DNA from 2 places in the Streptomyces sp. NPDC090045 genome. Region 1 is predicted to be linked to the other one. Evidence: riboswitches for the same ligand, from Rfam matches in the RefSeq annotation. Region 1 holds a riboswitch; the other holds the start of a gene.
The links. A riboswitch is a leader RNA that binds a small molecule or an ion and turns the genes downstream of it on or off. The one in region 1 is predicted to bind ZMP and ZTP.
Positions count from the first base shown of each region.

Region 2: it holds a riboswitch for ZMP and ZTP, as region 1 does, so the genes downstream of both, glyA (serine hydroxymethyltransferase) here and ACIPYQ_RS25680 (bifunctional 5,10-methylenetetrahydrofolate dehydrogenase/5,10-methenyltetrahydrofolate cyclohydrolase) in region 1, are expected to answer to the same signal.

Region 1 is NZ_JBIVFA010000010.1:144,572-151,547, forward strand. It holds gene ACIPYQ_RS25675 (MAB_1171c family putative transporter) at 1-287, shown strand, start outside; gene ACIPYQ_RS25680 (bifunctional 5,10-methylenetetrahydrofolate dehydrogenase/5,10-methenyltetrahydrofolate cyclohydrolase) at 366-1,211, opposite strand; ZMP/ZTP riboswitch at 1,296-1,420, opposite strand; gene ACIPYQ_RS25685 (methyltransferase domain-containing protein) at 1,477-2,238, shown strand; gene ACIPYQ_RS25690 (RNA polymerase sigma factor) at 2,453-4,042, shown strand; partial or broken gene ACIPYQ_RS25695 (hypothetical protein) at 4,047-5,881, opposite strand; gene ACIPYQ_RS25700 (ATP-binding protein) at 5,878-6,939, opposite strand.
Region 2 is NZ_JBIVFA010000002.1:417,333-424,308, forward strand. It holds gene ACIPYQ_RS06910 (PLP-dependent aminotransferase family protein) at 1-27, shown strand, start outside; gene ACIPYQ_RS06915 (hypothetical protein) at 802-1,629, opposite strand; gene ACIPYQ_RS06920 (hypothetical protein) at 1,746-2,048, shown strand; gene ACIPYQ_RS06925 (glutathionylspermidine synthase family protein) at 2,063-3,265, shown strand; gene rocD (ornithine--oxo-acid transaminase) at 3,288-4,490, opposite strand; ZMP/ZTP riboswitch at 4,625-4,715, shown strand; gene glyA (serine hydroxymethyltransferase) at 4,750-6,018, shown strand; gene trpS (tryptophan--tRNA ligase) at 6,379-6,976, shown strand, end outside.

The DNA.
Region 1 (6,976 bases):
AGGCCGCGCGCGGGCAGGGCATGAGCGAGGCCCGGGCCGAGGTCGTCGCCGACGCCGCCATGCTCGCCGCCGCGTGCGGCCGCAGGACCGCGGCCGCCACCGCTGCCGCTGACACTGCCACTGCCGCTGACACCGAAGCGGATGCCGTCATCGCCGGCACCGCTACCGGCATCGACGCCGGCTCCGTACCGCCCCGGCTGTCCGGCCAGCCCCTGACCGCCCTGGCCCGCGAGTTCCGCGCTTCCCCCATCGTGGCGGCGGCCCGGGCCGCCGCCGTACGGGTCTAGGGGCCGCCGAGGTCCCCGGGGAAACGGAACGCCCCGGACCCGAGGGCCCGGGGCGTCCGTCGTACGCGTGTGGCGCGGTCAGAGCTCCGCGAGGTCCAGCCCGGCCTGCGCGGCGGCCGCCTGGACCGTCTGCTCCAGCAGGACGGCGATGGTCATCGGGCCGACGCCGCCCGGGACCGGGGTGATCAGCGAGGCGCGCGCGGCGGCGGACTCGAAGTGGACGTCGCCGACGTTGCCCTCGTTGTACCCGGCGTCCAGGACCACCGCTCCCGGCTTGATGTCCTCGCCCCGGATGAACTCGGCCTTGCCGACGGCGGCGACCAGTACGTCCGCCTGGCGCACGATCGACGGGAGGTCCCGGGTACGGGAGTGGCAGTAGGTGACGGTGGCGTTCTGCTCCAGGAGCAGCATGCCGGCCGGCTTGCCCAGGATGGCGCTGCGGCCGACCACGACGGCGTGCTTGCCGGTCAGGTCCACGTCGTAGGCGGCGAGCAGGCGCATGATCCCGCCGGGGGTGCAGGAGACGAAGCCCGGCAGTCCGAAGCCCATGGCGGCGAAGGAGTGCATGGTGACCCCGTCGACGTCCTTGCCCGGGGCGATGGCCTCGAAGGCGGCGCGCTCGTCGATGTGGTGCGGGACGGGGTGCTGCAGCAGGATGCCGCTGATCGCGGGGTCCTCGGAGAGGGCGGTGAGGGTGGCCACCAGCTCCTCGGTGGTGGTCTCGGCCGGCAGCTCCACGTGGCGCGAGGTGATCCCGGCCTTGGCGCAGCGGTTCTGCTTCATGCGCACGTAGGTGACGGACGCGGGGTCCTCGCCGACCAGCACGGTCGCGAGGCAGGGCGCGGTGCCGGTGCGCTCGGTGATCTTCGCCGCGTACGCGGCGGTCTGCTCCGAGATGCGGCGGGCGAGGGCGGTGCCGTCCATCAGCCGGGCGGTGTCGGTGGCGGCCTGGGCAGGCGGGGAGGTCTGGGCAGTCGTCACGGGGTCTCCTGAACGTCGCTGCGGATCGCGGATCGCCCAGGCGCGCGGCAGTCGACGTACCGGTTGTCCGATATCCGCAGGTCCGGAGGCCGCAGGTACGCCGGGCCGCTCCCCGGTGGTGATCCACCCGAACGCCAGTCACGGCCCGCGTCCACTGTAGTCGACATATCCGGTGGATGACCGGCGCCCGACCTGGGACGATCGATACATGACGCGCACTTTCGACCATCTTGTCGCCGAGGCTGAATCCGTCTCCGTGGACGGCTGGGACTTCTCGTGGCTCGACGGCCGGGCCACCGAGCAGCGCCCCTCCTGGGGGTACCAGCGGCTGCTGGCAGAGCGTCTGTCCCGGGTCCGGTCGGCGCTGGACGTCCAGACCGGCGGCGGCGAGGTCCTCGCCGGGTCCGGGCCCCTGCCCCCGCTGATGGCCGCCACGGAGTCCTGGCCGCCCAACATCGAGAAGGCGACCCGGCTGCTGCACCCGCTGGGCGCGGTGGTGGTCGCCGACTCCGACGAGCCGCCGCTGCCCTTCGGCGACGAGGCCTTCGAGCTGGTGACCAGCCGGCACCCGGTGACCATCTGGTGGGAGGAGATCGCGCGGGTGCTGACGCCGGGCGGCACCTACCTCTCGCAGCAGGTCGGTCCGGCGAGCGTCTTCGAACTCGTCGAGTACTTCCTCGGCCCGCAGCCGGAGGAGGTCCGGCGCGGCCGGCACCCCGACGACGCGGTCGCCGCGGCCGCCGCGGCCGGCCTCGAAGTCGTCGATCTGCGCTCCGAACGTCTGCGCACGGAGTTCCACGACGTCGGAGCCGTGATCTACTTTCTGAGGAAGGTGATCTGGATGGTGCCCGGCTTCACGGTCGGGCAGCACCGGGACCGGTTGCGCGAGCTGCACGAACAGATCGAACGCGAAGGTCCGTTCGTCGCGCACACCGCCCGCTTCCTCATCGAGGCCCGCAAAAAGGGCTGAAGGGAGGGCGGACGGAATCACGCCGGATCGGGTTGCGCGGCCACAGCGTGGCGCAGGTCACTCAATTCAGCGCGTAACGAATCGACTCGGGCATGCGATGAACCGACAGGTGTCCTCGCGCGGCCCGGAATACAGACCCCCCTCGGGTCTGTTTCCCGAGTTCGCGCGATGATGTCCCGCCCACCCCTTATCTGTTCGCAACGAGAGGCTCCTTGTGTCGCTCAGCCCGTCCCGTACGTTCCCTCCGGAGATCGCCGAATCCGAGGCCCTGGTCGCGCTTGTCGAGCGTGGCCGCGAGCAGGGTCACATCAACGGTGACGACGTGCGCCAGGCCTTCGAGGCCGGCCGCATCCCGGTGGACCAGTGGAAGCGGGTCCTGCGCAGCCTGAACCAGGTCCTGGACGAGGAGGGTGTCGCCCTCCACGTCAGCGCGGCCCCCGCCACCAAGGCTGCCGCGAAGAAGCCCCGCAAGGCTGCCGCCGCCCCGGCCCGCACCGTGGCCAAGAAGGCCGCCGCCGCGCCGCGCCCCATCGGCGCGCGCAAGACCTCGGCCGCCAGCACCGCCACGGCCACGGCCTCGGCGATATCCGCATCGCCGGCCGCCGCCGCTCCGGACGAGGTGGCGGCCGAGGCCGCCGCCGAGCCGAAGAAGCGCACGGTCAAGAAGACCGCCGTCAAGAAGACCGCCGTGAAGAAGACCGCCGCGGCGAAGAAGACCAGTGCCAAGGACGCCGACGAGGGCGAGACCCCCGTGGTGGAGGGCGAGGACTGGGCGGCCGAGGACCTGGCCGACGAGGCCGAGGAAGAGGCTCCCAAGGCCGGCGGCACCCAGGGCTTCGTGCTGTCCGACGACGACGAGGACGACGCCCCGGCGCAGACGGTCATGGTGGCCGGCGCCACCGCCGACCCCGTCAAGGACTACCTCAAGCTGATCGGCAAGGTGCCGCTCCTCAACGCCGAGCAGGAGGTGGAGCTCGCCAAGCGCATCGAGGCGGGTCTCTTCTCCGAGTACAAGCTCGAAGAGGAGGAGGACCACAAGCCCGCCTTCAAGCGCGAGCTGGAGATCCTCGTCGAGGACGGCCGCCGCGCGAAGAACCACCTGCTGGAGGCCAACCTCCGTCTCGTGGTCTCCCTCGCCAAGCGCTACACCGGCCGCGGCATGCTCTTCCTGGACCTGATCCAGGAGGGCAACGTCGGTCTGATCCGCGCCGTGGAGAAGTTCGACTACACCAAGGGCTTCAAGTTCTCCACGTACGCGACCTGGTGGATCCGGCAGGCGATCACGCGTGCCATGGCCGACCAGTCGCGCACCATCCGCATCCCCGTGCACATGGTCGAGATCATCAACAAGCTCGCCCGTGTGCAGCGCCAGATGCTGCAGGACCTCGGCCGGGAGCCCACTCCGGAGGAGCTGGGCAAGGAACTCGACATGACCCCCGAGAAGGTCATCGAGGTCCAGAAGTACGGCCGCGAGCCGATCTCCCTGCACACCCCCCTGGGTGAGGAGGGCGACAGCGAGTTCGGTGACCTCATCGAGGACTCCGAGGCGGTCGTGCCCGCGGACGCGGTCTCCTTCACGTTCCTCCAGGAGCAGCTCCAGTCGATCCTGGGCACGCTCTCGGAGCGCGAGGCGGGCGTGGTCTCCATGCGGTACGGCCTCAACGACGGCCAGCCGAAGACCCTGGACGAGATCGGCCGCGTGTACGGGGTCACCCGTGAGCGCATCCGCCAGATCGAGTCCAAGACCATGTCGAAGCTGCGCCACCCGTCGCGTTCGCAGGTGCTGCGCGACTACCTCGACTAAGCCGTCAGGCCAGTCGGAAGACGGGCCCTCGTGGGGTGAACGGCAGGGAGACGCCCTGCGGAACCAGATAGGCGTGCTCGCGCCGGATCCGCAGGGTGTCGCACCACCCGTCCGTGATCACCAGCACCGGGGCCCCGGGCGGGAAGTCCTCCGCCCGCTGCAGCAGGTCGATGCCCGGCTGCAGCACGGTCCCGCCGCGCCCCCGCACCCGGACGCGGCCCTGGGCTCGCCCAGAGATGGCAGCGGGCGGCAGATAGCCCGCGTCGTACGGCGCCGCGTCGCAGAAGACGACGCGTGCCGCCGGTACGTCGCGGGCTTCCGCGTACGAGGCGATGGCGCCCAGCGCCTTGCCGAGCAGGGCGGTGTCCATCGACCCCGAGGTGTCGAGCACCACACCGAAGGTGCACCGGGCGATCTCCTCCGGCGGGAAGTACCGGCCCGCGCGGGGGATGTCCGGGGTGGAGGCCTGGCGGCGCGCCGGGCGCGCGTAGGACCGTACGGCCTCCGGGCGCGGCACGAACTCGTCGAACCAGCGGGCGAGCCGGGCGTCCCAGGGGACGGGCGGGTGGGCGAGCGCCCGGATCTCCTCGACGAGGCCGGCGGGCAGCAGCCCGCGCTCCCCGTATCCGTGCAGGTCGAAGCCCTGGACCAGGCCGCGCCGGTAGAACTCGTCCAGGTCCGTGTACGGGCCGCTGCCCGGGTGGGCCAGCGGCTCGCCCAGGATGTCCCCGAGGCCCTTGCCGCGCAGGGTGGCGAGGCGGCGCAGGCGGCGCAGGTCGGTGGTGATCCGGTCGTAGACCTCCTCGACGGACAGGTCCCGCAGCGCGGGGTCGTGGAGCAGCCCTTCGGGCATCGTGCCGACGCCCATCTCCACGAGCCAGCCGTTGACCACGTAGTCGGCGGCGACGTTGTGCAGGTACGGGTCGCGGGCGCCGCAGCGCTCGCCGTGGCGCAGGGCGGCGTGCAGCATCTCGTGGGCGAGGACGAACCGCCATTCCTCGTCCTCGAACGTGCGCAGCGGGTTGATGTAGATCTCCCCGGCGGTGGCGCTGACGGCGGCGATGGAGATGTTCCGGTCACGGGCCAGTTCGGCGTCCGCGACGACGGTCAGTCCGGCGGCCAGCCCGCCGAGCAGCGGGTACGAGGAGACGAACCAGTTCAGCGCCCGGTCCCAGGGGCGGGTGCGGACCCGCTCTCCCGTGACCCGGTCGCGGCGGCCGCCGGCCACGTCCATGGCGGCGGAACGCTGCGGGTCAGGGCGTGCGCGAAGGCGGTCTCCCAGTCCGGGACCCCCGTGTTCTGCACTGCGTTCCAGGCCTCCAGGACCTGGTCGGGGTGGTCCCCGGCGGTGCCGCAGCGCTCGTAGGCGGCCGGGATGCCGTCGCGGCGCCAGCGAGTGGCGAGCAGTTCCTCGTCGCCGCCGGGGTACGCGGCGGGCAGGTGGTCCGGGGCCCGGCCGACGGGGAAGGTCAGCAGGAAGCGGTTGACGACGGCGCAGCGGGCGGCGATGTCGAAGCGGTCGGGCTGGGGGCGGTGCCGGTCGGCGGCGGCGGGTACGTGGCCGAAGCCGAGGTGGAGCAGGGCGTGGGCGATCGTCCAGGCCCATTCGGCGGGTTCGGCGCGCTTCGTGGGGTGGACGTGGATCCTGCCGTTGGAGGTCGCGACGGCCAGTCCCCCGGCCGGGTTGTCCGGGCACTTGGCCTGGCGGCAGATCGTGGCATCGACCGCGCCGAGGGCCGGGTTCCGCTTGACCAGGGTCAGGCCCTCGGTGAAGGCCTGGGTGGCCGGGTCGGCCTTGGCCTCCTTGCCCTTCCTGCCCCGCGGGCCGGTCCGGCTCACCGGCGGGCCTCGACCAGCCGGGGCATGTCCCGGGCGGCCTCGACCAGGAACCAGGCGGGCAGCACGGGCAGGCCGTCGGCGTCGTCGGCGATGACGGTCTGGGCCACCTCGACGGAGATCTCGGCGAGCTGGACGAGCAGCGACTTGAAGCGGTGCGCGGTCTGCCGCACGGCGGGCGAGACGTGTTCCTTCTGTGCCGGGAGTTCCTTGAGCAGCCGGCCGCGGAAGGACTCGGCGAGGTAGTACAGGAGATCGCGGTCGGCGGGGCGGGTGGGCCAGGAGGCGTCGCCCTTCATGATCGCCTCGATGCCGAAGGTGTGCCGGACGATCTTGGCGTAGCCGCAGAAGGAGACGGCGTGGGCGGGGGTGAGGGTGCCGTGCGCGATCACCTTCAGGGTCTGCTCGTCGAGCTCCGGCCCGAAGGAGTGCAGGGCGTCGGAGAGCATGTGCCAGGAGCGCGGGGTGGAGAAGGGCTCCTCGGTCTTGGGCGGCTGCGACCAGAGGTGGTCGGGGCGGTCGGTGAGGTGGTCGGTGATCCAGGGGTGGATGCCGTTCTCCCCCGCCCAGACGAGCCAGTCGCCGGCCGAGGCCTGCAGGTGGACGTGCGTCAGCCGGTTCACGAGCGCGGAGGCGATGGGCCGGGCGAGCGCGTTGTCCGTGGCCCGGTTGCCGGCGCCTATGACGATCGAGCCGGCGGGCAGCTCGTAGGAGCCGATCCGGCGGTCGAGGATCAGCGAGTAGAAGGCCTTCTGGACGTCGGGGCTCGCGGCGTTGAGCTCGTCGAGAAAGAGGCAGTACGGCTCGTCGCGGGCGATGGCCTCGGGCGGGCAGAAGACGGAGCGGCCGTCACGGATCTGCGGCACGCCGATCAGGTCCTCGGGGGCGAGCTGGGTGCCCAGCAGGCTGACGCACTCCAGGCCCAGCGAATCGGCGAACTTCCGTACGAGCGAGGACTTACCGATGCCCGGCGCCCCCCACAGGAACACCGGCCGGACGGTGGCGAGGCCGAGGAGCAGTTCGGGGATCTGGGCGGGAGTGACGGTGACGGCAGCCTGCACGGGCGCGGATGTCCTCGGGGGTTCGGGTGCGTGGTGC
Region 2 (6,976 bases), on a different contig from region 1:
GCCGCCCTCCTCGCCACCCTCCCCTGACAGCCCGCACCACCTGCAACCGCCGAGCCCTGCCCGCCCCACGCCTCAATCGCCGGCGAGGCCGAAGTTTGCGGGCTCGGCCCCCAGAGCCGGCCCTTGATCGGCGGCCGGCTGAAGGACCGGGACTCCGCCCCAGACCCCGCGCCTCAAACGCAGGCGGGGCTGAAAGAGCGCCTCAAACGCCGGCGGGGCTGAAAGAGCGCCTCAAACGCCGGCGGGGCTGAAAGAGCGCCTCAAGCGCCGGCGGGGCTGAAAGAGCGCCTCAAGCGCCGGCGAGGCTGGAGGTTGCGGGCTCGGCCCCCAGGGTCGGCACTTTGATCGGCGGCCGGCTGAAGGACCGGGGCTCCGCCCCAGACCCCGCGCCTCAAGCGCTGGCGAGGCTGGAGGTTGCGGGGCTCGGGCCCTAGGGCCGGTACCTCGATCGGCGGCCGGCTGAAAGAGCGGGGCTCCGCCCCAGACCCGCGCCTCAATGGGGCCGGTGGCAGTGGGCTTGGTGAAGGCAGGTTGGAGGTGTGGGGCCGGTAGCGCCGCGGATCCCGCGCTTTCGGACGAGGCCTGGCAAATTCAGCCCCGCCGGCGTTTGAGGCGCGGGGTTCGGGGCGGAGCCCCGACGCGACGGGGCGCGGGGGCGGACGGGCCGGTACCACCGCCTGGGGTTCGGGGCGGAGCCCCGGGGTGGCGGGCCGGTATCACCGCGCGGGGTTCGGGGTGGAGCCCCGGAAGTGGGGGTTGGGTGGGGCCGCGGCAGCGGGAGCGGGGGCGGCTCGGGCCTGGTTACCTGGCCGGGGGCGGTGGAGGGGCGGGTTCGCCGAAGCGGGCCAGGGCCAGGGAGCCGGCCACCGCTACGGCGAAGCCGGTCACGGCCAGCCAGGTCAGGCCCTCGCGGGTGCGGTCGCCGAGCCAGACCACGCCCACCACCGCCGGGCCGACCGTCTCGCCGAGCACGAGCCCCGCCGTGGCCGCCGTCACCGAGCCGCGCGCCAGCGCCGAGGTGAGCAGCAGGAAGGCCGCCCCGCCGCCCAGCAGGAGTGCGTAGAAGGCGGGGTTGCGCAGGTCCCAGGGCGAGTCGATGAGCCGCACCGCGACCTCGACCACCCCGAAGCCCGTCCCCGCGGCCAGACCCAGGACCAGTGCCCGGGGTCCGTCCGGGAGCCGCCCCGCCACCGCCCCGACCACCAGCACCAGCCCCGCCACCACCAGCAGCCCCAGCTCCAGCGCGAGCGACCCGGTCCCCGAGCCCTCCTCCCCGGCGGCGAGCCCGAGCATCAGCAGCCCCGCGCACACCACCCACACCGCGCCCCACTCCGTCCGCGACAGCCGCATCCGCAGCAGCCGCGCCGCGACCACCGCCGTCACCGCCAGACTGGCGGCCAGCGCGGCCCCCACCGCGTAGATCGGGACATGGCGCAGCGCGATGATCTGCAGGACGAAACCGACCGCGTCGAGGCCGAGGCCGAGCAGGTACCGCCACTGCCGTACGGCGCGCAGGAACAGCGCCGCGTCCACCCCGGACCCCGATCCCGGCTCCGCGGCCCGTGCCGCGACCGCCTGGAGAACGGACGCCGTGCCGAAGCAGACCGCCGCACCGAGGGCGCAAATCATCCCAATGAGCACGAACTGACTCTAGGTCACGGATCTCACGGCGGCCGGATTCCATCGGCCGGGGCCACCGCTCTACTCTGTCGGCAGTACGCCAGGCCCCAGGGGGAGCAGCAGACATGGACAGCAGCAGCACCAACCAGCGCCGTATGCGCTCCGGCGCGGTCGCCCTCGGCGGCATGGGCCTGCTCGCGGCCACCCTCGTGGCCTGCGGCAGCAGCAACGAGCCCGACAAGCGTTGCGCGTCCCGCTCCACGCTGGAGCACCTGAACATGAAGGACTGCAAGAGCGGCGGCCGCGGCGCGTACTACTACGGCGGCTACGTCAGCAGCGGCAAGGTCTCCGGCGGCAGCTTCGACAAGTCCGCCGTCACCCGCGGCGGCATCGGCGGCCACAGCAGCTCCGGCTCCAGCGGCGGCTGAGGAAACCGGAACCCATGCAGCGGCACACCATCGAGCCCCGCCCGGGCTGGCAGAAGACCGTCGAGGAGCAGGGGCTCATCTATCCCCTCACCCGCTACCCCGACGACTCCCTGCGCCCCTACTGGGACGAGAGCGCGTACTACTCCTTCTCCCTCCCCGAGGTCGAGGCACTGGAGAACGTCGTGGAGGAGCTGCACGCCATGTGCCTGGCGGCCGCCGCGCACATCGTCGAGCACGACCGCTTCGCCGACCTCGGCATCACCGATCCCGCGCTCGCCGCACTGATCGCCGAGTCCTGGCGCCGCCGTGCCGAACAGCCCTCCCTCTACGGCCGTTTCGACCTGCGCTACGACGGCACCGGCAGCCCGGCCAAGATGCTGGAGTACAACGCCGACACGCCCACCTCCCTCGTGGAGGCGGCCAGCCCGCAGTGGTTCTGGATGGAGGAACGGTTCCCCGGAGCCGACCAGTGGAACTCCCTCCACGAGCGCCTGGTCGACGCCTGGCGCCGCCAGGCCGAGCTGCTGCCGCCCGGCCCGCTGCACTTCGCGCACTCCGAGACCGACGAGCTCGGCGAGGACCTGATGACGGTCGCCTACCTGCAGGAGACCGCCGAGCAGGCCGGCCTGGACACCCACGCCCTCTCCGTCGAGCAGATCGGCTGGGACAGCCTGTCCGGCCGGTTCGTGGACGAGAAGCTCCGCTTCATCCGCAGCTGCTTCAAGCTCTACCCGTGGGAGTGGCTGGCCACGGACGAGTTCGGCCCGCAGGTCCTCGGCACCTACGACCACGGCGGCGGCACCGGCACCACCTGCTGGATCGAGCCCCTGTGGAAGATGCTGCTCTCCAACAAGGCGCTGCTGGCGATCCTGTGGGAGCTCTTCCCGGAGCACCCGAACCTGCTGCCCGCCTACCTCGACGGCCCGCGCGAACTGGCCGGGGCCGGGTCCGCCGGCTACGTGGCCAAGCCGCTCCTCGGCCGCGAGGGCGCGGGGGTCACCCTGCACGAGGCGGGCGAGGACGGCGAGCCCTTCGTGCCGGAGGACGGCGAGCGGTACTGCTTCCAGGGCCTGGCCCCGCTGCCCGACTTCGACGGCAACCGGGTGGTGCTCGGCGCGTGGGTCGTCGAGGACGAGGCGGCGGGGCTCGGCATCCGCGAATCGGCGGGGCCGGTCACGGACGAGTACGCCCGATTCCTGCCCCACGTGATCCTCTAGCCCCTTTCCGGGCCCCGGGGGCTCAGGCCAGCACCGCCCGGAGCTGGTCCAGCCCCCAGTCCAGGTCCTCCTTGCTGATCACCAGCGGCGGGGCGAGCCGGATCGTCGATCCGTGGGTGTCCTTCACCAGCACCCGACGGTCCATCAGCCGCTCGGACACCTCCCGGCCCGTCCCGTGGCCCGGGGCGATGTCCACGCCCGCCCACAGCCCGCGGCCCCGTACGGCGGTCACCGCGCCCCCGCCGACCAGCAGGCCCAGCTCGTGGTGCAGGTGGTCGCCCAGCTCGGTGGCCCGCTGCTGGTACTCGCCGCTGCGGAGCATCGCGACGACCTCCAGGGCGACGGCGCACGCGAGGGGGTTCCCGCCGAAGGTGGACCCGTGCTGCCCGGGCCGGAACACCCCGAGCACGTCCCGGTCGGCGACGACGGCCGACACCGGCACCACGCCGCCGCCGAGCGCCTTGCCGAGGATGTAGACGTCGGGGACGACCCCCTCGTGCTCGCAGGCGAAGGTCTTTCCGGTCCGCCCCAGCCCCGACTGGATCTCGTCCGCCATGAAGAGCACGTTCCGCTCGCGGGTCAGCTCCCGTACGCCGCTCAGGTACCCGGCGGGCGGCACCAGCACCCCCGCCTCGCCCTGGATCGGCTCCAGCAGCACGGCCACGGTGTTCTCGGTGACCGCGTGGGACAGCGCGGTGAGGTCCCCGTACGGGACGATCTCGAAGCCGGGCGTGTACGGACCGAAGTGGTCGCGGGCGTCGTGGTCCGTCGAGAAGGAGACGACGGTCGTGGTCCGGCCGTGGAAGTTGTCGGCGGCGACCACGATCTTGGCGTGCCCGTCCGGAACGCCCTTGACCTCGTAGCCCCACTTGCGGGCGGTCTTCACCGCCGTCTCCACGGCCTCCGCGCCCGTGTTCATCGGCAGCACCATCTCCTTGCCGCACAGCGCGGCGAGCTCGGTACAGAAGTCGGCGAACCGGTCGTGGTGGAAGGCGCGCGAGGTGAGCGTGACCCGCTCCAGCTGGGCCCGGGCCGCGTCGATCAGACGCCGGTTGCCGTGCCCGAAGTTGAGGGCGGAGTACCCGGCGAGCATGTCGAGGTATCTGCGGCCCTCCACATCGGTCATCCACGCGCCTTCCGCGGACGCGACGACGACGGGCAGCGGGTGGTAGGTGTGCGCGCTGTGCGCGTCGGCGGAGCGGATGGCATCAGCAGTTGTCGACACGGGGTCTCCGATCGTCCGTCTTGCCCGGTGCTGCGGTGACGAGGGTGGCGTCACCCTTCTTATCGTCGCTTTCTTATCGCCGCTTTGATTCCGGAAGCAGAAACCTTCCGCGCGGCGCGCCCGCTAGGGTGGGGGGTACGCACGGCGACTGGCGCACGGAGAACGAACTCCGGGGGAGTCGTGCGCGTTCGACCGCATTCAGGGCCGCTCGCCTGGGCCTCGCGGGGTACCGATCACATCGACCCCGGAGGAGCCCGCCATGTCCGCGAGCCGCCATCCCGCCCTTTCCGCGACCGATCCCGAACTGGCGTCGTTCGTCGCGGCGGAAGAAGTGCTCCAGGCGCAGACCCTGCGCCTGATCCCCAGCGAGAACTACGTGTCCGCGGCCGTCCTGGAGGCCTCCGGCACCGTGCTGCAGAACAAGTACAGCGAGGGCTACCCCGGCCGCCGCTACTACGAGGGCCAGCAGAACATCGACCGCGTCGAGGCCCTGGCGGTCGAGCGGGCGAAGGGCCTGTTCGGCGTGGACCACGCGAACGTGCAGCCGTACTCCGGCTCGCCGGCCAACCTGGCCGTGTACCTGGCCTTCGCGAAGCCCGGCGACACCGTGATGGGCATGGCCCTGCCGATGGGCGGGCACCTCACGCACGGCTGGGGCGTCTCGGCGACGGGCTCGTGGTTCCGGGGCGTGCAGTACGGGGTCCAGGCCGACACCGGGCTCATCGACTACGACGCCGTGCGCGAGCTGGCCCTCGCCGAGCGGCCCAAGCTGATCTTCTGCGGCGGCACCGCCCTGCCGCGCACGATCGACTTCGCGGCCTTCGCGTCCATCGCCGAGGAGGCGGGCTCGATCCTGGTCGCGGACGTGGCCCACATCGCGGGCCTGATCGCGGGCGGCGCGCACCCGTCCCCGGCGGGTCACGTGGACGTCATCTCCACCACGACGCACAAGACCCTGCGCGGTCCGCGGGGCGCGATGCTGATGTGCCGCGAGGAGCACGCGAAGGCCATCGACAAGGCGGTCTTCCCGGGCCTCCAAGGCGGCCCGCACAACCAGACGACGGCCGGCATCGCGGTGGCCCTGCACGAGGCGGCCCAGCCGTCCTTCACCGCCTACGCGCACGCGGTCGTCGCCAACGCGAAGGCGCTGGCGGCGGCGCTGCTGGAGCGGGGCTTCGACCTGGTGTCGGGCGGTACGGACAACCACCTGATCCTGATCGACCTCACGGGCAAGGACGTGCCGGGCAAGGTCGCGGCGAAGGCCCTGGACCGGGCGGGGATCGTGGTGAACTACAACACGGTGCCGTTCGACCCGCGCAAGCCGTTCGATCCCTCGGGGGTGCGGATCGGTACGCCGTCGCTGACGTCGCGGGGGCTGTCGGCGGAGCACATGCCGGTGGTCGCCGACTGGATCGCCCGGTCCGTGGACGCCGCGGCCAAGGGTGACGAGCCGGCCCTGGCCGCGGTCCGCGCCGAGGTCGCCGACCTCATGGCCGCCTTCCCGGCCCCCGGCCTCCCGCTGTCCTGACCTGCGGCGCCGCTGCGGGGGCGCTGCCCCCGGACCCCCGCTCCTCAAACGCCGGAGGGGCTGGAAGTACCGGGGCTCCGCCCCGGACCCCGCTCCTCAAACGCCGGAGGGGCTGGATTTCCAGCCCGCCCGGCGTTTGAGGGCGTCCCGGGCCGGAGCCACAGGCGGCGCCCGCGGAGCCCCGCGCAGCGGTGACGGCCTGTCCCGGCCCGGGGGAAACCGGTCGCTCGGTCGGGGCTGGATCCGGACGGGCCGCTACCGCCCGGTACCCCGGCGCCGTACGGATCCGGTCGGCGCGACCCGGAAGGATCCGGCCGGCGGCGGGCCCGAGCCCGCCCCCGCACCTGAGAGAATGAAGCCATGGCTTCTGATCGTCCTCGCGCGCTCTCCGGCATCCAGCCCACCTCCGGTTCGTTCCACCTCGGGAACTACCTCGGAGCCATTCGCCAGTACGTCGCCCTGCAGGAGACGCACGACGCGTTCTACATGGTCGTCGACCTGCACGCGATCACCATGCCGCAGGATCCGAAGGACCTCCGCGCGAACACCCGTCTCTCCGCCGCGCAGCTGCTCGCCGCCGGCCTGGACCCCGAGCGCTGCACGCTCTTCATCCAGAGCCACGTGCCCGAGCACGCCCAGCTCGGCTGGGTCATGAACTGCATCACCGGTTTCGGCGAGGCCAGCCGGATGACCCAGTTCAAGGACAAGTCCGCGAAGGGCGGCGTCAACAGCGCCAGCGTCGGCCTGTTCACGTACCCGATCCTCCAGGTCGCCGACATCCTGCTCTACCAGGCGAACGCCGTCCCCGTCGGCGAGGACCAGCGCCAGCACATCGAGCTGACCCGCGACCTCGCCGAGCGTTTCAACACGCGCTACGGCCAGACCTTCACCCTGCCCGCCGCGCACATCGTCAAGGAGGTCGCGAAGATCTACGACCTCCAGGACCCGGCGATCAAGA